DNA from 3 places in the Burkholderia cepacia ATCC 25416 genome. Region 1 is predicted to be linked to each of the others. Evidence: predicted binding sites of a transcription regulator. Region 1 holds the regulator's gene; each other region holds the start of a gene.
What was found. Region 1 encodes LexA, which represses DNA repair genes until DNA is damaged. Its sites were predicted from a motif close to ACTGTATNNNNATACAGT; they were not measured.
Positions count from the first base shown of each region.

Region 2: the regulator LexA is predicted to act here: its motif matches at 3,479-3,496, upstream of APZ15_RS03855 (DUF5131 family protein).
Region 3: the regulator LexA is predicted to act here: its motif matches at 4,638-4,655, upstream of recA (recombinase RecA).

Region 1 is NZ_CP012981.1:2,695,389-2,702,778, forward strand. It holds gene APZ15_RS12520 (ABC transporter permease) at 1-484, opposite strand, end outside; gene nodI (nodulation factor ABC transporter ATP-binding protein NodI) at 491-1,405, opposite strand; gene APZ15_RS12530 (universal stress protein) at 1,743-2,240, shown strand; gene APZ15_RS12535 (DUF2939 domain-containing protein) at 2,350-3,063, opposite strand; gene APZ15_RS12540 (hypothetical protein) at 3,093-3,428, opposite strand; gene lexA (transcriptional repressor LexA) at 3,455-4,102, opposite strand; gene APZ15_RS12550 (sulfate ABC transporter substrate-binding protein) at 4,367-5,404, shown strand; gene cysT (sulfate ABC transporter permease subunit CysT) at 5,527-6,420, shown strand; gene cysW (sulfate ABC transporter permease subunit CysW) at 6,417-7,364, shown strand; gene APZ15_RS12565 (sulfate/molybdate ABC transporter ATP-binding protein) at 7,378-7,390, shown strand, end outside.
Region 2 is NZ_CP012981.1:845,327-852,716, reverse strand. It holds gene tnpC (IS66 family transposase) at 1-488, shown strand, start outside; gene tcmP (three-Cys-motif partner protein TcmP) at 489-1,169, opposite strand; gene APZ15_RS03860 (three-Cys-motif partner protein TcmP) at 1,288-2,553, shown strand; gene APZ15_RS03855 (DUF5131 family protein) at 2,564-3,313, opposite strand; gene gyrB (DNA topoisomerase (ATP-hydrolyzing) subunit B) at 3,951-6,425, opposite strand; gene dnaN (DNA polymerase III subunit beta) at 6,618-7,390, opposite strand, start outside.
Region 3 is NZ_CP012981.1:239,657-247,046, forward strand. It holds gene sucD (succinate--CoA ligase subunit alpha) at 1-564, opposite strand, end outside; gene sucC (ADP-forming succinate--CoA ligase subunit beta) at 633-1,799, opposite strand; gene APZ15_RS01130 (DUF2889 domain-containing protein) at 1,868-2,476, opposite strand; gene recX (recombination regulator RecX) at 2,623-3,492, opposite strand; gene recA (recombinase RecA) at 3,492-4,562, opposite strand; gene APZ15_RS01145 (response regulator transcription factor) at 4,752-5,480, shown strand; gene APZ15_RS01150 (sensor histidine kinase) at 5,498-7,045, shown strand; gene APZ15_RS01155 (MFS transporter) at 7,271-7,390, shown strand, end outside.

The DNA of each region.
Region 1 (7,390 bases):
TCGACGGAAACTGCGCATAGCCGAGCGCCCCCGCGACGAGCATGATCGCGGCCCCCGACAGCATCGCCTTGCTGGCCCCCCAGACGATCTCGCCGAGCACGATGTCGCCGAGCGCAAGCGGCGTATGCATGATCGCTTCCCACGTGCGCTGCACGTGCATCCGCGAGAAACCCGAATACATCGACTCGAAGCTCGCGGACATCATCACGCTCGAGCCGACCGTACCGGCCGCGAGGAACGCGATATACGACACGCCGTCGACGTGGCCGAGCATCAGGCCGAGCCCGAACCCCAGACCGAACAGATAGATCATCGGATCGGCAAGATTGCCGAACATCGACGCGAGCGCGAGCTTGCGCCAGACGAGATAGTTGCGCCGCCAGACGGCGATCCAGTTGGTTGCGTTCGCGGGCATCGCGATCGCGAAGCGTGACACGCGTGGCGGTGCCGACGGGGCGGTGGCGGAATAGTTACGCACGTCCATGATCGATCAGTCCTGCATTTCGCGGCCCGTGAGCCGCAGGAACACATCTTCCAGATTGGCCGGGCGATGCAGATAGCGCAACCCCGTGCGACCCTTGAGTCGCGCACTGAGCGGTTCCGGGTCGCTCACGTAGCAGAACAGCGTCTCGCCGCTGATCTCGGTGTGCTTCGCGAACGCCGCCAGCTCGTCGCGCAGCGTGGCCGGATCGGGCCCGTAGATCTCGATCACGTCGCAGCCGATCTCCGATTCGATCAGCGCGTGCGGCGCTCCTTCGGCGATCTTGCGGCCTTCCTCGATCACGCATAGCCGGTCGCACAGGCGCTCGGCTTCTTCCATGAAGTGCGTGGTGATCAGGATCGTCTTGCCTCGAGCGAGCAGCGAGCGCAGGCGTTCCCACATGAGGTGGCGCGCCTGCGGGTCGAGGCCCGTCGTCGGCTCGTCGAGCACCAGCACATCGGGATCGTTGACGAGCGCACGGGCGAGCGTGAGCCGGCGCTTCATGCCGCCCGACAGCTCGCCGACCTTCGCATCGGCCTTGTTCTCGAGCTTCGCGAATTCGAGCAGGGGTTTCACGAGCGCGTGCGCAGCCTGCGCAGACATGCCGAAATAGCGGCTGAAGACGAGCAGGTTCTCGCGCACGGTGAAGTCGGGGTCGAGATTGTCGAACTGCGGGACGACCCCGACACGCTGGCGCGCATGTCGCGCACGCGATGGAACCGGTTCGCCGCAGAGCGAAATGGTGCCTGCATCGGGGTGCGTGAGGCCGAGCAGCATTTTCAGCGTGGTGGTCTTGCCCGCGCCGTTGGGGCCGAGCAGGCCGTAGCATTCGCCGGCCTGTACGGTGAACGACAGGCCGTTGACGACGAGCTTGTCGCCATAGCGCTTTTCGACGTTCCGGAAATCGATCGGTGCAACGAGCATGGGTGTGTTGTCGTTGTATGCGGGCGCGGCAGCGTTCCGCTGCCGGATGCGTGGCCGGTTGGCGAACCGATCGGACGATTGCCTGTCACACGGGCATGACCGAAGCGCACGACGCCGGCGCCTGGTGGCCCGCTGGAGTACGAACGGGCCATTCTAGTGCATCGGCTGCGTCTCTTCAGGGCATGCCTGCGCGGTGCGATGCATGCGCGCACCGATCGTGCACCGCATCATCGCGCACGCGCCGAGCGGGGCGAATCAGCGTTTTCCATCCCTTGCGTCCTGAATTGCGGCGCACCATGATGAATGCGTAGGCTCGTTGTTGCGATAGGGAGGTTTCATGGCTAGCTACAACAAGATTCTGCTGTGTTACGACGGCACGCTCGAAGGGCGCAAGGCACTGCGCTGCGGCGCCAATCTCGCGATGGACCTGAAGGCCGAGACGCATTTGCTGTCGGTCGTCGACATGCGCTCGAGCATTGCACAGAGCGCGGGTTTGCTGACCGACGTCGCGTGCGGCCGGTTTGAGGAAACCGCGCGTGAAATCCTGCAGGAAGGGGTGAACTGGCTGCGCGAGCGCGGCGTGCAGGCCGAAGGCCATTTCGCATTCGGCTATCCGATCGACGAAATCGCGAATCTCGCGACCGAACTGAACGCCGATCTCGTCGTCGTCGGCCACCGGTGCCGCAGCGGGCTGTCGAGATGGTGGATGGGCTCGGGCAACACGCAACTGCTCGATCGCGTGAATTGCAGCATTCTGGTTGCGTGTTCGTCGGCGCAAGAGCAGAAGGCTGAAATCGCACGCGAGCGTGAAGCGGCCACGGCGAACGGCAAATGATCCAATGATTCGATGACTGCCTGACTGGCGAACCGTGCCGGTCGGGCAGTCACGCCGCCTCAGTGGCTCGGGCGACTCCCCCGAGCCAGTCAAGTCCTGTCGAGCCCTGTCAAGCGTGCAGGTCGATTGCGGACAACTTCCACGAGAACAGGCCGAAGCGGTGGAATATCGCCGCATAGCGTGTGCCGTCGGCACTGCGCTGGTAGGTCACGACGAATTCATCGATATTCCGGTAGCCGGCGCTGGTTTGTTGCTGATGCGGCGAATGCGTTGCATCGACCGGGCTGGCCGGCGCGGCAGCAGCAGGGGGCGGCGATGATGCGGCTGCCGCGTTGCTGCCCGGAGCGGCTGCGCTTGCCGAAGCCTGATTGGGCGTTGGTGCGGCCGGCGTGTTGCCCGATGCATCGCTGCCTGGTGGCAGATTCGACAAGTCAGGTGGACGCTCTCCCGGATTGCCACGCGGTGGCAATCCGCTCATCAGCGCGGCCACGCCCTCCGGGGTCGCGTATGCATCGACCAGCGGGCCGATCAATGCCGACCCGATCAGTGCACCGAGCACCGCGAACGGATTGCTCTTCTTCACCGCGTCGATCCGGCGCATCAGCTCTTCCGTGACCTGCTGCTTCAGGCTGATGCGCAGCGACGGAAAATCGACATATTCACTGATGGCCTGTGCATCACGCGCATCGATCGCCGTTTTCAGGCGGCCGAGCGCGACGTACGGCGATGCGTAGGCATAGCCGATCGCCGCAACGGCGGCGATGGACAGCACGATGATCAGCAGGGGTTTGAGCCGCCATGCGCGGCCCGAAGATCCGGTCACGTTGCCTCCGGTGCGGGGATGTTCCGCAATCAGAGACCGCCAGGCGTGGCCGATCGTTCCTCTGCGATGCAGCGATCGATCATCCGGCACACGGCATCGATCGTGCCGACCATGATCAGGCGTGAACGACCGTGATAGACGCGCACCGGCGCGCGACGCGCGGGTTCCGCGTGATTCAGGCCGGCGTTCAGCGATACCCGCGCGAAAGCGGGGAGCGCCGACGGCAGCAGGGACGCCTGCCGTTCGACTGCGACTTCTTCTTGCACAGGCGCCGCCGCGGACAGCGGTGCGCAGGGCGTGCGGCCGCGCAGGTGACGCAGGCGACCGAATTGACGGAAAGGCAGCAGGCGGGCAAGGCGTTCCATGATGTTCTCCTCAGCGAGACGGAATGTCAGAGTTCGCCCGAGCGGATCAGCCCGACGGCGATGCCTTCCAGCGCGAATTCCGCGCTGCCGGCCTTGACGAAGATGTTTTCGTAATCCGGGTTCTCCGCGATCAGCTCGAGACCGCCCGGCCGGCGCATCAGGCGCTTGACCGTGACGTCGTCGCCGAGACGCGCGACGATGATCTGGCCGTCCTTCGCTTCCGTGCGCTTCTGCACGGCGAGCAGGTCGCCATCGAGGATGCCGGCGTCGCGCATCGACAGGCCGCGCACTTTCAACAGGTAGTCGGGCTTGCTGGTGAACAGCGCGGGATCGCACGCGTAATGCTGCGAGATGTGCTCCTGCGCGAGGATCGGGCTACCGGCTGCCACACGGCCGACGAGCGGCAGCGACAGCTGCATCAGGCCGGCGTGCGGGAGCGTGAACTGGTGCGGGGCATCGTCGATGCCGAGCAGGCGGATGCCGCGCGACGCGCCGGCGGCCAGCTCGATCACACCCTTGCGCGCCAGCGCGCGCAGGTGCTCTTCGGCCGCATTCGGCGAGCTGAAGCCCAGTTCGGCCGCGATCTCGGCACGGGTGGGCGGGAATCCGGAGCGCTCGATCGCGCGGCGGATCAAGTCGAACACTTGCTGCTGACGGGCGGTGAGTTTGGTCATGGCTCAACTGTATGGATAGACAGTGAGCTGTATTTTTATACAGTAGTTCGCGAATTTCAAGTGTTACGTGAGGTTCGACGCGATCACGCCGGTTCCGACGTGATTTTGCGACGTCCGGACGCCGGTTCATCTGCCGCAACCGTCCATCCCGTCTGCGTTAGCACTTTTGAGTATTAAAAAATGAGGAACGATTATTTTTAATCATGTAACCCGTTCGCTAGACTGGCCCGACATCGCAATACCGACAACACTGGAGAACCAAGGATGGGCAAGCGCAATACGGGGCTGGTGGGCGGAGTGGGCCGCCTGATCGCAACACTCGCGCTGGGCGCGGCGGCGGCGCTGGGCGTCGCGACGCACGCCCAGGCCGATACGACCTTCCTGAACGTGTCGTACGACCCGACGCGCGAGCTGTATCAGGACTTCAACCAGGCGTTCGGCAAGGAGTGGAAGGCGAAGACGGGCGAGACCGTCAACTTCAAGCAGTCGCACGGCGGTTCGGGCGCGCAGGCGCGCTCGGTGCTCGACGGCCTGCAGGCCGACGTCGTCACGCTGGCATTGGCGTACGACATCGACGCGCTCGCGAACAAGGGCCTCGTCAACAAGGATTGGCAGAAGCGCCTGCCCGACAACGCGTCGCCGTATACGTCGACGATCGTGTTCCTGGTGCGCAAGGGCAACCCGAAGGGGATCAAGGACTGGGACGACCTGACCAAGCCGGGCATCTCGATCGTCACGCCGAACCCGAAGACGTCGGGCGGCGCACGCTGGAACTACCTGGCCGCATGGGCGTACGCGGTGCACAAGCCGGGCGGCAACGAGCAGACGGCGAAGGAATTCGTCACGAAGCTCTACAAGAACGCGGGCGTGCTCGATTCGGGCGCACGCGGCGCGACCACGAGCTTCGTGCAGCGCGGGATCGGCGACGTGCTGATCGCATGGGAAAACGAGGCGTTCCTGTCGGTCAAGGAATTCGGTACCGACAAGTTCGAGATCGTCGTGCCGTCGGTGAGCATCCTGGCCGAGCCGCCCGTCGCGGTGGTCGACAAGGTGGTCGACAAGAAGGGCACGCGCAAGCTGGCCGATGCGTACCTGAACTTCCTGTACAGCCCGCAGGGCCAGGAGATCGCGGCACGCAACTACTACCGGCCGCGTTCGAAGAACGTGCCGGCGGAGCTGACCAAGCAGTTCCCGAAGCTGAAGCTGTACACGGTCGACGATACCTTCGGCGGCTGGACGAATGCGCAGAAGACGCATTTCGCGGACGGCGGCGTGTTCGATTCGATCTACAAGCCGCAGTAACACCATAACGACAGCGGCGCGCCACGACAGCGCGCCGCACCCTCGGCGGGCCGCCGGCGCAAAGCATCGCGCCGGCGTTTGCGTCGGACCCATGAGCAGCATCGACCCAGCAAGAGCATCCGATGACGACGTACACCTTTCGCAAGCCGAGCGCGCTGCCCGGTTTCGGCGTGACGCTAGGCATCACGGTGGCCTATTTGAGCCTCGTGGTGCTGATACCGCTCGCCGCCACGTTCCTGAAGACCGCGACGCTGTCGTGGGACCAGTTCGTCACCGCCGTCGCGTCGCCGCGCGTGCTCGCGTCGTACCGGCTGACGTTCACGTCCGCACTCGGCGGCGCGCTGATCAACGCCGTGTTCGGCTTCCTCGTCGCGTGGGTGCTCGTGCGCTACACGTTCCCGTTCAAGCGCCTCGTCGATGCGATCGTCGACCTGCCGTTCGCGCTGCCGACGTCGGTTGCCGGCATCTCGCTCGCGGCCGTCTATGCGACCAACGGCTGGGTCGGCCAGTATCTCGCGCCGCTCGGCATCAAGATCGCGTTCACGCCGGCCGGCGTGCTGGTCGCGCTGACCTTCATCGGGCTGCCGTTCGTCGTGCGCACCGTGCAGCCGGTGCTCGAGGATTTCGAGCGCGAGCAGGAAGAGGCGGCCGCGTGCCTGGGCGCGTCGCGCTGGCTGACGTTCCGCCGCGTCGTGCTGCCGGCCGTGCTGCCGGCGCTCCTCACCGGGTTCGCGCTCGCGTTCGCGCGTGCGCTCGGTGAATACGGCTCGGTGATCTTCATCGCCGGCAACGTGCCGATGAAATCCGAGATCACGTCGCTGCTCATCATCACGAAGCTCGAGCAGTACGACTACGCGGGCGCGACCGCGCTGGCGGTCGTGATGCTCGTCGTGTCGTTCCTGATGCTGCTGCTGATCAACACGCTGCAGTGGTATCTGCAGCGCCGCACGAGCAAGGGTGCGAGCGGTCCCGCGCCTGCTACCGTCACCGCCGCCGCAGCAGGAGGCCAGCAATGAGCCAGGAGGCCACCGTCGTGCTGAAAACCCCGTCTTCGGCCGAGCAAGGGCGCGCCGCGAAGCGGCTCGACCCCGTCAGCGAGTCGCGCGTCGTGCGCTGGCTGCTCACGGGCATCGCGCTGGCGTTCCTTGCGTTCTTCCTCGTCGTGCCGCTCGCCGCGGTGTTCGTCGAGGCGCTGAGAAAAGGTGTCGGCTTCTATCTCGAATCGCTGGCCGATCCCGACGCGTGGTCGGCGATCAAGCTGACGCTGACCGTCGCCGTGATCGCCGTACCGCTGAACCTCGTGTTCGGCGTGTGCGCGTCGTGGGCGATCGCGAAATTCGAATTCCGCGGCAAGGCGCTGCTGACGACGCTGATCGACCTGCCGTTCTCGGTGTCGCCGGTGATCTCGGGTCTCGTGTACGTGCTGCTGTTCGGTGCGCAGGGCTGGCTCGGGCCGTGGCTGCAGGCGCACGACGTGCAGATCATCTTCGCGGTGCCGGGCATCGTGCTCGCGACGATCTTCGTCACGTTCCCGTTCGTCGCGCGCGAGCTGATTCCGCTGATGCAGGCGCAAGGCACCGACGAGGAAGAAGCCGCGCGCGTGCTCGGCGCGTCGGGCTGGCAGATCTTCCGCCGCGTGACGCTGCCGAACGTGAAGTGGGGTTTGCTGTACGGCGTGATCCTGTGCAACGCGCGTGCGATGGGCGAGTTCGGCGCGGTGTCGGTCGTATCGGGCCACATCCGCGGCGTGACCGACACGATGCCGCTGCACGTCGAGATCCTGTACAACGAATACAACTTTGCGGCAGCGTTCGCGGTGGCGTCGGTGCTCGCGCTGCTCGCGCTCGTCACGCTCGCCCTGAAACTGATCGCCGAGCGTCATCTCGCCGCCGAACTGGCCGGCGCGAGCGACACCGTTCCCGCACACGCCGGCCCCGCCGCCGTTTCGTCGAAATCGTAAAGAGGCAACCAGAATGGGTATCACCG
Region 2 (7,390 bases), 1.9 Mb from region 1:
AGCAGGCGCTGAAATACTTCGGCGCACTCTACGACGTCGAGCGTGACGTCGCCGAACTGAAGCCTGATCGAAGACAGGCCATCCGCCAGCAGCGATCCAGGCCCGTTGCCGATGCGTTGCACGCCTGGATGGTGACCCAGCGCAAGCTCGTTGCCGAAGGATCGGCGATCGCGAAGGCGCTCGACTACAGCCTGAAGCGTTGGGAAGCGCTCACGCGCTATCTCGATGACGGGCACGTGCCCATCGACAATAACTGGCTGGAGAACCAGATTCGACCATGGGCGACTGGCCGCTCGAACTGGCTGTTCGCCGGCTCACTGCGCGCGGGGCAACGTGCAGCCGCGATCATGAGCCTGATCCGGTCGGCGCAGCTTAACGGCCATGATCCGTACGCCTACCTGAAAGACGTGCTCACCCGACTGCCCACGCATCGTGCCGACGACATCGCGTCGCTGCTTCCGCATCGCTGGTCGCTCGCCGCGGCTTGATCAGCGGTACCTCACGAGCCTCGGTGCCTTTACCGGGGGCTTACCTTGTTCCCGCTTGGGGACCATATCAAGCCGAAGGTTGTTGCGCCAACCGGGCGCTGCTGCATCCAACCTGGAGCTGGTCAGATTAAAGTCAGCACCGATGTTTCGCTGAACATCCATCACGCTGAAGTGAATCAAAATGTCGATGTTCCGCCGCGTTGACAACTTGCGGATAATCTCGAAATCCAGATGTTCGATGTTGAATGGGTCGAGGAAGGCGAAGTGCAGTCCGGCCGGAAGCGCGTCGAGCACCCAGTCGACGGTTTCAGAGGCTTTTCCGACACATGCTTGGATGTTGGCGCCTGCGGAGCGAAGTCGGGTTGCGCATGCGTCTACGCTGTCCGCGTTTGCATCAGCGATGTAAATCTCGTTGAACGGAGCACGGCCCTTTTTCGACATGTGCCATGCCGACAACACTCCACCGTCCGAGATTGTTTTTGAATCTCGGTTCATGACGCGTCCCGGACCAGAGAAAAGGTCAATGAACGACGCGTAGGGCCACTTCCCACGAGCCATTCGGGCGGCGTCGACATAGCGTGACAGCGCCACGTGCTTGTCTTCAGACCATGCGCCTACCTTCATGACCGGCAAACCATCGGCCGGGTCGATAGCAACCCCGTCATCGTGCTTGCTATTCATGTTTTGTGTCCCGTTTTTTGGTCTTAATGGGGAGTTTAACTAGTATGCCGCTATTTCGAAATGTTCACTAAAATCTGATAATCTGTTGAGAGACCAAGAGCCCCTCATTACACAACGAATGGCAAAGACAGACGATAAGTATCTGTGGCAAGTCGGGCAGCGGCCGCCGATTCTCGACCAGCATAGTGCCGTAAAGCATTCGATTGTCGAAGAATACGTTCAGCAATACATCGAGACACTGATGTCTTTGCCGACCATGCCCAAGCTAACTTTGACGTTAGTCGACGGTTTCGCCGGTGGCGGGGAGTATCTCAGCGAGGTGGCCGAATCTGTCGATGGCACGCCACCGTTGATGATGCGCGCAACCCACCTGGCTCGCGCTAACTTAAATGTTGGCCGTCGTATGCCACGTGAGGTAGATGCGGAGTTTTTCTTTGTAGAGAAGCGGCCAGAATCAGCGGAGTATCTTCGCCGCCATTTGGAAAAGCGGCGAGCCGAAGGGGCTATCGCGGACCTAGATTACCAGCGGACGACCGTCCGAAATGCTGGCTTTCTTGACGAGCTTCCGAAAATCGTTGAGCGTATCAAAGCGCGGCGCAGTGGTGGGCGTGCGATATTTTTGCTTGACCAGTACAGCTACAACGCCATACCGATGAGTAGGCTTCGATGGTTGATGACGGAGCTACCAAACGCTGAGGTCATCATGACCTTCAACGTCGATTCTCTTCTCACATACATCAGCAACAGAGAGCCGAATCGAAGGGCGGTCCGAGGAGTTGACCTTGAAGAATACATCCCGTGGGAGCAACTGGGGCAAATTAAGGCGCAGTTTGGCCGTGCAGCGCTACAACGGTACGTCGCCCATGGCATCAAAGCCGAGACGGGGGCGCCGTATATGACATTGTTCTTTGTGCGGCCTGCTTCAGCCAACCCATGGAGCTACTGGTTGGTACACTTATCGCGGGTCTACAAGGCGCATGACGTCATGAAGTCGCTGCATTGGGAGCATTCAAGCGAGTTCGGGCACGAGCTTGAGCCCGGACTCTTCATGCTTGGCTATAACCCGAAGCGCGATGAGCAATACAACGGACAGGCGTCCCTTCTGTTTGATAGAAGTGGGGAGGAACGCTGTATCGAAACGCTGACCGATGACCTTGGTCGCAAATTATCAGGGGAGCAGCAGCCGCTCACGGTCGCGCAACTGTTCTCGAAAAACATCTCGAACACCATTGCGGACGAGACCCGTTTGCAGAAGGTGCTTCGAAGCCTGCACTCCTCTGGCACCATCGTAGTGTCGAGCAAAGAAGACCGAGCGCGGCGACCATCTAAGCGGTATAACGCAACCGATATCGTCGAATACTCGCCGCAGCGGCACTTCTTCTAAGCCTGCGTCGTCAAGTAAGCAAAACTCGCTCAGGCATATCGTCCCAAGTGCGCCCTTGAAGAAGGCGGCCATTCGCGGTCTTGGAGCGGCGCACACCGTCGCTCCCCCATGTGCCCCATTGCTTGAAGAAGAACTTCACGCCTTGCTCGTCACACTGGACCTTGACGTTCTGCACCCAGTCTTCGAGCATCGGGCGCGCCTTCGGGCCGGATTCCCCGCCGACGATGACCCAATCGATGTTCTCGAGATTCAGTGTGCCTAGGTCTTCAAGCAGCGGCTCGACGGACAAGAAGCGAACACCGCCTTCCACACGACGCAGCTCGTCGATTCTCGGTAGACCATACCGGCGGTCCTCGACGGTTACCCCGAGCCATGCATTCACCGGCACTTCTCGACGGCTGCAATAGGTCGCCAGGCGCTCGGCGCGCTTTGTGAGTATCTGGAAAGTGTGCTGAGGGCATGCTCGAATCGAATCGAACACCTTCGTGATGTAGGCATCCGGAACGGAGCGATGGAAAAGGTCCGACATCGAATTGACGAAGTAGACCGTCGGGCTTTTCCGCTTCAACGGTTCGTCCAAGCGGTTAGGCAGAACAGTCAGTTTGAAGCCGTTCTCATAGCCCGGGGTGCCCATGGCATGCAGACGCTTCGCCATGCCTTCGGCGTAACAGTTCTTGCAGCCCTTGGAGATTTTCGTACAACCCACGGTCGGGTTCCACGTGCGCTCCGTCCACTCAATCTTGCTTTGCCCACCGCTCATTGTTCGACCTCTCAATTAGGTTGCGATTTTATCGGGCTTCCTGCGGTCGCTACGAAATAGCCATACTTTCGTCATGTCGTCGCAATTATCTCGATGCCTATATGCGACAAGCGAGTGAAAAGAATCAGGCTTCCCCGTCAGGTGCCTGGGTAGTATAGGAGTGTGACTGTATATTTATACAGTAAATGAGTAAATATGATGACGAGAGAAAAGGGAATAGGTGTGCGCTATGTGCCGGATTAACGGGGGTAGCCGCCAGCGAGCGTGTGGCGAAGGGACCTTGGGATGTCACCGTCCTCGTCGCCAATAGTCGCCCCACGTATCACCGGGTACACCGATACCCGTCTGACCAGCATGGGAAGCCGGCGGACACCATGCTGTCGCGCGCGCAATAGCCTTCGGAAACACAGGCGAGAACCGCGGACGTTCGGAGGCGCAAGGAGTCGGTCGAGAACGCCACCTTATAACTATCGCATAGACTGAAAAACAACGGCCACCTCGCTGAGGTGGCCGTTGTTCTTGCGGACGTGACGCCTGCTAGTTGCTGGCCGTCTGAGCTATCGGAGCGCATCCATTAATAAACGTCTCAATGGATGCTTCCCAAAATCTCACCTTTTGGTTCCCGCTACATTACCGCTCAAACATCAATATTCCCCGCCCGCAACGCATTCGACTCGATAAACGCCCGCCGCGGCTCGACATCATCCCCCATGAGGGTAGTAAAGATCCCATCCGCCGCAATTGCGTCTTCGATCTGCACACGCAGCAGACGCCGCACCGCCGGATCCATCGTCGTTTCCCACAGCTGCTCGGGGTTCATCTCCCCCAGCCCCTTATACCGCTGCTTCGAAACGTTCCGCTCGGCATCCGCCAACAGCCACTTCATCGCGCTCTTGAAGTCAGCCACGGCCATGCTGCGCTCCCCGCGCTTGATAACCGCACCTTCCCCAATTAGCCCCTTGAACGTATTCGCCGTCGTCACGAGCTGCTGATAATCCGCCGTGTGCTGGAATTCCTGGTCGATGACCGAAACTCGCACGTTGCCGTGATGCGTGCGTTCGACATGCAGCGCCCGCTGTTCGCGAACCGCGTCATACGAAGGCACAACCCGCACTTCGTTCTTCAGCGCTTCGTCATGCAACGCAGCGTGCAGCGCCTTCGCCGAAGCCTCAGTCGAAGCCTCAGTTGAGAGATCGATCACCACCCCATCCATGACGGCTTCCAGCGCAGCCGGGTCATACAACCGGCTCAACCGCTCGATCACGCTCTGCGACAGCAGATACGACCGTGCCAACTCCCCAAGCGCATCGCCCGAAATCGCCGCCGCGTTCTCACCCGGCACCAGCTCCGACCCTTGCAGCGCCAACCGCAGCATATGCGCGTTGAGCTCCACGTCATCCTTCAGATACCGCTCGTCCTTGCCCGCCTTGATCTTGTAAAGCGGCGGCTGCGCGATATACACATAGCCGCGCTCGATCATGTCCGGCATCTGGCGATACAGGAACGTGAGCAGCAGCGTCCGGATGTGCGCACCGTCGACGTCCGCGTCGGTCATGATGATGATGCGGTGATAGCGCAGCTTGTCGAGGTTGTAGTCTTCCTTGCCGATCCCGCACCCAAGCGCGGTCACGAGCGTGACGATCTGTTCCGACGACAGCAGCTTGTCGTAGCGTGCCTTCTCGACGTTCAGCACCTTGCCGCGCAGCGGCAGGATCGCCTGGAACTTCCGGTCACGCCCTTGCTTCGCCGACCCACCTGCCGAGTCACCCTCGACGATGTAGATTTCGCACTTCGCCGGGTCTTTCTCCTGACAGTCCGCGAGCTTGCCGGGCAGGCCAACGCCATCGAGCACGCCCTTACGGCGCGTCATCTCGCGAGCCTTCCGCGCAGCATCCCGCGCCCGCGCGGCCTCAACAATCTTCCCGCAAATGATCTTCGCGTCGATCGGCGTTTCCAGCAGGAATTCTTCCAACGCCTTCGCCACAACTTCCTCAACCGGCGCACGAACCTCGGACGAAACCAGCTTGTCCTTCGTCTGCGAGCTGAACTTCGGCTCCGGCACCTTCACGGAGAGCACGCACGACAGCCCTTCGCGCATGTCGTCGCCGGTCGTCTCGACCTTCGCCTTCTTCGCGATTTCGTTGTCGGTGATGTACTTGTTGATGACGCGCGTCATCGCGGCCCGCAGGCCGGTCAGGTGCGTGCCGCCGTCGCGCTGCGGAATGTTGTTCGTGAAGCACAGCACGTTTTCGTTGTAGCTGTCGTTCCACTGCATCGCGACTTCGACGCCCACGCCGTCCTTCTCGCCGTTGGCGAAGAACACCGTCGGGTGCAGGTTGGTCTTCGTCTTGTTGATGTACTCGACGAAGCCCTTCACACCGCCGGCGAACGCGAAATCGTCTTCCTTGCCCGAGCGCAGGTCGGTCAGACGAATCCGCACGCCGTTGTTCAGGAACGAGAGCTCGCGCATCCGCTTCGCGAGGATGTCGTAGTGATACTCGACCGTGCCGAAAATGGTCGGATCGGCCATGAAGTGCACTTCGGTGCCGCGGTTCTCGGTGTCACCGGTCACGAGCATCGGCGACACTTCCACGCCGTCCACCACCTCGAGCACGCGATCCTGCGCGACGCCGCGGTGGAATTCCATGAAGCGCTTCTTGCCGTCGCGGCGCACGGTGAGGCGCAGCCAGCTCGACAGCGCGTTCACGCACGACACGCCCACGCCGTGCAGGCCGCCGGACACCTTGTAGCTGTTCTGGTCAAACTTGCCGCCGGCGTGCAGCTCGGTCATCACGATTTCCGCCGCACTGCGCTTCGGCTCGTGCTTGTCGTTCATCTTCACGTCGGTCGGGATCCCGCGGCCGTTGTCGGTCACGGAAATCGAGTTGTCGGCGTGAATCGTCACGTGGATGTCGTTGCAGTACCCGGCCAACGCTTCGTCGATCGAGTTGTCGAGCACCTCGAACACGAGGTGGTGCAGACCGGTGCCGTCAGACGTGTCGCCGATGTACATCCCGGGGCGCTTGCGCACCGCTTCCAGACCTTCGAGGATCTGGATCGACGAGGCGCCGTAGCTGCTGTTATCGGGTTGCGAATTGTGCTGTTCACTCATGGATATCTTCCGGTTCTGCGAGGCCACTCAGGTGGCGGCGCGGTGCGTTTCAGCGAAGGAAATCGCCGGGCCGCTCCAGTTTCCTGGCCCGCCCAAGTGCCGAAAAGGCACTAAAAGGGCGGGTTGTCGGTTCGCCATAAAAACGCCAAAGGGGCTTGCCGCCCCCTGGTGTGTGTCTTGATGTCGTGCGCGTCAGATGCGCATCGGCATCACGACATACTTGAACTCGTCGTTCTCGGGCACGGTAATCAGCGCGCTCGAGCTGGCGTCGCCGAGGCTCACCTGCACGGTGTCGACCTTCAGGTTCGCGAGCACGTCGAGCAGATACGTGACGTTGAAGCCGATGTCGACGGTATCGCCCTGGTAGGCGATTTCGAGTTCTTCCTGCGCCTCTTCCTGATCGGCGTTGGTCGACATGATCTTCAGCTGGCCCGGCGCGATGATGCAGCGCACGCCCTTGAACTTGTCCGAGGTCAGGATCGCCGCGCGCTGCAGCGAACGCTGCAGTTCTTCACGGCCGATCTCGAACGTGTTCTTGTGCGCCTTCGGGATCACGCGCTGGAAGTCGGGGAACTTGCCCTCGACGAGTTTCGACACGAGCTCGACCTGGCCGAACGTGAACTTGGCCTGGGTTTGCGCGATGTCGATGGTGACGGTGTCGTCGATGTCTTCGAGCAGGCGCTGCAGCTCGAGAATCGTCTTGCGCGGCACGATGACTTCCTGGCGGCCGAACGTGCCGCCTTCGAGCTTCATCGACGAGAACGCGAGGCGGTGGCCGTCGGTGGCCACGGCCATCAGCTGGTCGCCGTCGACGACGAGCAGCATGCCGTTCAGGTAGTAGCGGATGTCCTGCTGCGCCATCGCGAAGTGCACCATGCCGAGCAACTGGCGGAACGACTTCTGCGGGACGGTCAGCGTGGCGCCGAAATCCTTCGCCTGCGCGACGGTCGGGAACTCGTCGGCCG
Region 3 (7,390 bases), 2.5 Mb from region 1:
GATCGGGTCGCCGCCGATACCGACTGCCGACGACTGGCCGAGGCCCAGTGCCGTCAGCTGCGCGACGGCTTCATACGTCAGCGTGCCCGAACGCGACACGACGCCGATGCGGCCCTTGCGGTGGATGTGACCCGGCATGATGCCGATCTTCAGTTCGTCCGGCGTGATCGTGCCCGGGCAGTTCGGCCCGAGCAGCAGCGTCTTGCGGCCTTCGCGACGCATGCGGTCCTTCACTTCGATCATGTCGCGCACGGGGATGCCTTCCGTGATGCAGATCGCGAGATCGAGGTCGGCTTCGACCGCTTCCCAGATCGCAGCAGCTGCGCCTGCCGGCGGAACGTAGATGACCGACACGGTCGCGCCGGTTTCTGCCTTCGCTTCCTTGACGCTCGCGTAGATCGGAATGCCTTCGAAATCTTCGCCGGCCTTCTTCGGGTTCACGCCCGCGACGAATGCTTCGCGGCCGTTTGCGTATTCACGGCAGGCGCGCGTATGGAACTGACCGGTCTTGCCGGTAATGCCCTGCGTGATGACCTTCGTGTCCTTGTTGATCAGAATCGACATGTATTTTGACCTCTGTTCGATTGGCGTCGCGTGCAAGCCGCGCCGCCATACCTATTCATTGAGCGCGCTTACTTGCCTGCGGCAGCCGCGACAACCTTCTGCGCAGCCTCTTCCATGCTGTCCGCCGAGATGATCGGCAGGCCCGAATCGGCCAGCATCTTCTTGCCGAGGTCTTCGTTCGTGCCCTTCATGCGCACGACGAGCGGCACGTTCAGGTTCACGGCCTTCGAACCGGCGATCACGCCTTCCGCGATCACGTCGCAGCGCATGATGCCGCCGAAGATGTTCACGAGGATCGCCTTCAGGTCCGGGTTCTTCAGCATCAGCTTGAACGCTTCCGTGACCTTCTCGGTCGTCGCGCCACCGCCGACGTCCAGGAAGTTCGCCGGTTCGCCGCCGAACAGCTTGATGGTGTCCATCGTTGCCATCGCGAGGCCTGCGCCGTTCACGAGGCAGCCGATGTTGCCGTCGAGCGAGATGTACGCGAGGTCGAACTTCGACGCTTCGATTTCAGCCGGATCTTCTTCGTCCAGGTCGCGGTACGCGACGATTTCCGGGTGACGGAACAGCGCGTTCGAGTCGAAGTTGAACTTCGCGTCGAGTGCGATGACCTTGCCGTCACCGGAGACGTTCAGCGGGTTGATTTCAGCCAGCGATGCATCGGTTTCCCAGAATGCCTTGTACAGGCCTTGCAGGATCGCGCGCGCTTGCGGGATCGATGCGGCCGGCACGCCGATCTTCGCGGCGAGGTCGTCGGCTTGCGCGTCGAGCAGGCCCGTCGACGGCTCGACGATGACCTTGTGGATCAGTTCCGGGTGCTTTTCGGCGACTTCTTCGATGTCCATGCCGCCTTCGCTCGAACCCATCAGCACGATCTTCTGCGAGATGCGGTCGACGACGAGGCTGACATACAGTTCCTGCTTGATGTCCGCGCCTTCTTCGATCATCAGACGGTTGACCTTCTGGCCTTCCGGACCGGTCTGGTGCGTGACGAGCTGCATGCCGAGGATCTGGTTCGCGTATTCGCGGACCTGCTCGATCGACTTCGCCACCTTCACGCCGCCGCCCTTGCCACGGCCACCCGCGTGAATCTGAGCCTTCACGACCCATACCGGGCCGCCGAGCTCTTCTGCCACCTTGACGGCCTCGTCAACCGAGAACGCCGGCTTGCCGCGCGGTACCGCGACTCCGAATTTCCGCAGGATTTCCTTACCCTGGTACTCGTGAATCTTCATGCGTGATTCCCTTCAGTCTGAGAGTTGGATGAAAAGTCGCTTTAGACGCTTCTTCGAATGATTTCCGTTCATTCCTTCGTGCTGCCATCACCGGACAAATCCGGCCGAAGCGGGCCATACCACCGCGGGTAATACTGCCGCACGACCTCGCCGTCGAACCGCAACGCCCGGCAGCGGCCGAGCTGGAAAGGCGGTTCGGCGTGCACGTCGCCCTGATCCGGCCCTTCGCCGCCCTCCTCGCGCACGTTCCACACGTCACCGGCGAACGCCTGGATCGCTGCCGTCGGCAGCACGGCGCACAGTTCGGTGAGATGGGAACAGCCTGCGACGCCGGCGAGCAGCCGGTTCGCGTTGCGGCGGAAATTGCGGAAGAGGTTGAGCCCGATGAGGGCCCGATAGGCGGGGGAAGCGGATTGACAGTGACCGGGATAGGGAACCCATTCCGAAGACGCTTCGGCGTCGACGACATTGAGGTCACGATCGATAGTCACGCGCAGCCAGAGTTCGTGGATCGGCAGGCCCTGGGGCCGGATGCCCGACGCAAGCGCGACATCGCGCGGCTTGTGGTCGGTCAGGCAGGCTTCGATGTCCCACAAGCCGTCGCCGCGCTCGTAAGCTTCCGCTCGGATTGCGCGTCGATGTCGCAACTGACGGGGCACGGGCTCGGATAGCGGCATGCTGGAGGTTGAGGCCGAAGAGGAAAACCCACGGATTTTAGCATATTGGGTATTTGAGACACTTTGACGCGACGGCGGGTATTCCCGCCTGTCCGGAAGCAGTTGCGTTGCAGCAAAATCGCGCGCCACGCGCGCGATCGGCACGGTCAGTCGTCGATCGGGAAATCGTCGCCGACCTTCAGCAACTTCACGATGGTCGCGCTCGAGAAGCCCCGCGCAGCGAGAAAGCGCGCCTGCTTCGCCCGCTCGGCCGGCGTTTGCGGCAGTGCACCGAATTTCTTGCGCCAGACCGCCTGCGCACGTGCCCATTCGGTCTCGCGAAGCTGCGCGTTCACCTCCTCGACGAGCGTGTCGCCGACCGCATGGCGCTTCAGCTCGCTGACGATGCGTGCGACGCCGACACGCGACGCGCGGCGATGCACGAGACTCTCCGCAAAACGCGCATCGGACAGCCAGCCTTCCTGTTCCAGCGCATCGAGCACGGGTTCGACGGATTCGTCTTCGCCGACGTAGGGCGCAAGCTTGCGCGCGAGTTCCGCGCGGCTGTATTCACGCCTGGACAGATAGCCGAGCGCACGCCCCTTCAAGGACCGCGGCGGCTTCGACGACTTGCGTTCGCCGGTGGTGGGCGCATCACCGGAAGACGTGCCGGCAGAAGCGCCCGACGCTCGACGCGTGCGGCGCGGATGCTGGCTGCTGCGCGTGTAGACATCTTCCCTGGCCGGCGCCGACGCATCGACTGTGCGATCGCCAGGGAAACTGACACCGGACACGCGACGACGGGAGCGGTCGTGCGCGTCGAACGATTCATCGTCGTCGAACGGATCGTCCGGTGCGGCAATCTCAAACGAAACGAGGGCATCGTCGGATGCCCTCGTCGCGGTGCGGTTCGCGGCATGGCTGCCCGCGATCCGCCGATCGGCGCTCGAGGATCCGGCTCGCCGGCCGGGACGACCCGCCGCTTCGGGCGCGTCGCTCTCCTCCGGCTCGCCAGCCTGACCTCGGCGCCCGACCATCACTCTTCTTCGTCCACCGCCTCGGCTTCGTTGCCTGCACCATCGGGCATTGCGACGACGCCGAGCGATTCGCGGATGCGGTTCTCGATCTCGCGCGCGATTTCCGGATTCTCGCGCAGGAATTCACGCGCGTTGTCCTTGCCCTGGCCGATCTTCTCGCCGTTGTAGCTGTACCAGGCGCCGGCCTTGTCGACGATCTTCGCCTGCACGCCGAGATCGATGATCTCGCCCTGACGCGAAATGCCTTCGCCGTACAGGATGTCGAAGATCGCTTCGCGGAACGGCGGCGACACCTTGTTCTTGACGACCTTCACGCGGGTTTCGTTGCCGATCACCTCGTCGTTCTTCTTGATCGAGCCGATCCGGCGGATGTCGAGACGCACCGACGCATAGAACTTCAGCGCGTTACCGCCCGTCGTGGTTTCCGGGTTGCCGAACATCACGCCGATCTTCATACGAATCTGGTTGATGAAGATCACCAGGCAGTTCGTGCGCTTGATCGTACCGGTCAGCTTGCGCAGCGCCTGCGACATCAGGCGGGCCTGCAGGCCCGGCAGCGAATCGCCCATCTCGCCTTCGATTTCGGCCTTCGGCACGAGCGCCGCGACCGAGTCGATGACGATCATGTCGATCGAGCCCGAGCGCACCAGCGCATCGGTGATTTCCAGCGCCTGCTCGCCGGTGTCCGGCTGCGAGATCAGCAGTTCCGGCACATTCACGCCGAGCTTCGACGCGTACTGGACGTCGAGCGCGTGCTCGGCGTCGATGAACGCTGCGGTGCCGCCCAGCTTCTGCAGTTCGGCGATGACCTGCAGCGTGAGCGTGGTTTTACCGGACGATTCCGGGCCGTAGATCTCGACCACCCGGCCGCGCGGCAGGCCGCCGACGCCAAGCGCGATATCGAGGCCCAGCGAACCCGTGGAGACGACCTGGATATCTTCCGCCGCCTCGCCGTCGCCCATGCGCATGATCGAGCCCTTGCCGAACTGCTTCTCGATCTGGGCAAGCGCGGCGGCCAGCGCCTTGCTCTTCTCGGCGGTCATCCCGGAGCCCTTCTTGCTATCTTCCATGAATCGTCCTTTGCTATGATGAGCAGCGTCTGTCAGAGGCGCGCCCGCTTTCAAGCGCCGCCCACGAATGCAGACACTGTATAAAAAAACAGTGTTTTGTGCAAGCCCGCAATGCAGGCTGCGTTGTACACGAATAACTTCGGAGACAGCCGGCCGGCGCGAACGCCCCGCCGGCCATCGGTCAGCACCATGCGAATTCTCATCGCGGAAGACGACAGCATACTCGCGGACGGCCTCACCCGGTCACTCCGCCAATCGGGCTATGCGGTCGACCACGTGAAGAGCGGCGTCGATGCCGATACGGCACTGTCGATGCAGACGTTCGACCTGCTGATCCTCGACCTCGGGCTCCCGAAAATGTCCGGGCTCGACGTGCTCAAGCGCCTGCGCGCCCGCAATTCCAACCTCCCCGTGCTGATCCTGACGGCCGCCGACAGCGTCGACGAGCGCGTGAAGGGGCTCGACCTCGGCGCCGACGACTACATGGCCAAGCCGTTCGCGCTCAACGAGCTCGAGGCGCGCGTGCGCGCGCTGACCCGGCGCGGTGCGGGCGGCGGCCCGACCGTCGTGCGCCACGGCTCGCTCGCGTTCGACCAGGTCGGCCGCATCGCGTACGCGAACGATCGCGTGCTCGACCTCTCCGCGCGCGAGCTCGGCCTGCTCGAGGTGCTGCTGCAGCGGATCGGCCGGCTCGTGTCGAAGGAGCAGCTCGTCGACCATCTGTGCGAATGGGGCGAGGAAGTCAGCAACAACGCGATCGAAGTCTACGTGCACCGGCTGCGCAAGAAGATCGAACCCAGCGGCGTACGGATCTCGACCGTGCGCGGCCTCGGCTACTGCCTCGAGAAGGCGGCGCCGACCACGCCCGCCGACTCGGCCGCGCCCCAGCCCGCGGTGGCCGGCACGCCGCTGCGCTGACCACGGGCGTCGCCGCGATGGCCACGCCGGCCCATACCCGCCACCCGACCGGCGCGCCGTCGTCGGCCGCCGACGAGGCGCGCGACGCGCGCTACGAGAACCCGTTCGCGCCGCCCGACGAAACCGATGCGCCCGAGGCGCCGCGCCCGCGCTCCCTGTTCGGCGAGATCCTCGACTGGATGCTCGCGCCGCTGCTGCTGCTGTGGCCGATGAGCATCGCCGTCACCTACCTCGTCGCGAAGACGATCGCGAACGGTCCGTTCGATCGCGCGCTCGAGACCAACGCGTACGTGCTCGCGCGGCAGATCCATCCGGTAAACGGCGTCGCCGAGCTGACACTGCCGCAGCAGACGCGCGACTTCCTGCGCGCGGACAACGTCGACAGCGTCTATTTCCAGGTGCTCGGCACCCGCGGCGAACTGGTCGCGGGCGAAGCCGACATGCCGCTGCCGCGCGACGAGGACCGCCCGCCGCCGGGCGTCGTCATGTTCCGCGACGACCTGCTGCGCGGCAACGACGTGCGCGTCGCGTATACGACGGTCGCGCTGCCGCAATCGGACAGCGCACAGCCCGTGCTCGTGCAGGTCGGCGAAACGCTGGACAAGCGCAACGCGCTCGCGAACGACATCATCAAGGGCGTGATCCTGCCGCAGTTCGTGATCCTGCCGCTCGCGATCCTGCTGGTCTGGTTCGGGCTGTCGCGCGGGCTCGCGCCGCTCAACGCGCTGCAGGCGCACATCCGCGCGCGGCGGCCTGACGACCTGTCGCCGGTCGAGGCGCAGCGCGCGCCGCCCGAGATCGAGCCGCTCGTCACGTCGTTCAACGACCTGCTCGCCCGTCTCGAACAGAACATGGCGCTGCAAAAGCGCTTCATCGCCGACGCCGCCCACCAGATGAAGACGCCGCTCGCGGGCCTGCGCACGCAGGCCGAGTTCGCACTGCGCCACCCCGTGCCGCCCGACGTGCAGCGCTCGCTCGAACAGATCGCGACGAGCTCCGAGCAGGCCGCGCGGCTCGTCACGCAACTGCTCGCGCTCGCGCGCGCCGAGAACCGTGCGAGCGGGTTGACGTTCGAGCCGGTCGAAATCGCCTCGCTCGCGCGGCGCGCGGTGCGCGACTGGGTGCAGGCCGCGCTCGCGAAACGCATGGATCTCGGCTACGAAGGCCCGCCGGACGACACGCCGCTCGACGTCGACGGCAACCCGGTGATGCTGCGCGAGATGCTCGGCAACCTGATCGACAACGCGATCCGCTACACGCCGGAAGGCGGCCGCATCACGGTGCGCGTGCGCGCCGAGCCCGCCGCGCGGTTCGTGCATCTCGAAGTCGAGGACACCGGGCCGGGCATCCCGGCCGCCGAACGCGAGCGCGTCGTCGAGCGCTTCTACCGGATCCTCGGCCGCGAAGGCGACGGCAGCGGCCTCGGGCTCGCGATCGTGCGCGAGATCGCCACGCAGCACGGCGGCACGCTGACGCTCGACGATCACGTCTACCAGCACGCCCCGCGCCTCGCCGGCACGCTCGTGCGCGTCAGCCTGCCGCTGACCGAAGCCGCCCCGGATTAACCCTGACGCGCGCCGCCGCAGGCTGCCCGGATTACGCCGAAATCGACGATTTCGGAGACGTTAAAAGCGCGATAGACACTAAAAGCCGAAACTTAGACGAAAGTTAACGCACATCTGCTTTGCAGACGCGAGTCAGTCCGCCGTAAGTTTCCCTACCAATAATCGTCAACAGGCCCGCCTCACCCAAGGCGGCCGCACACCTACAAAGGGACTTGGAGACGACTCATGGCAACGTTAGGCGGGCAAATTTCGCACTCGCCGATGACGGGTGAAGAGAAGAAGGTGATCTTCGCGTCGTCGCTCGGCACCGTGTTCGAGTGGTACGACTTTTACCTGGCCGGCTCG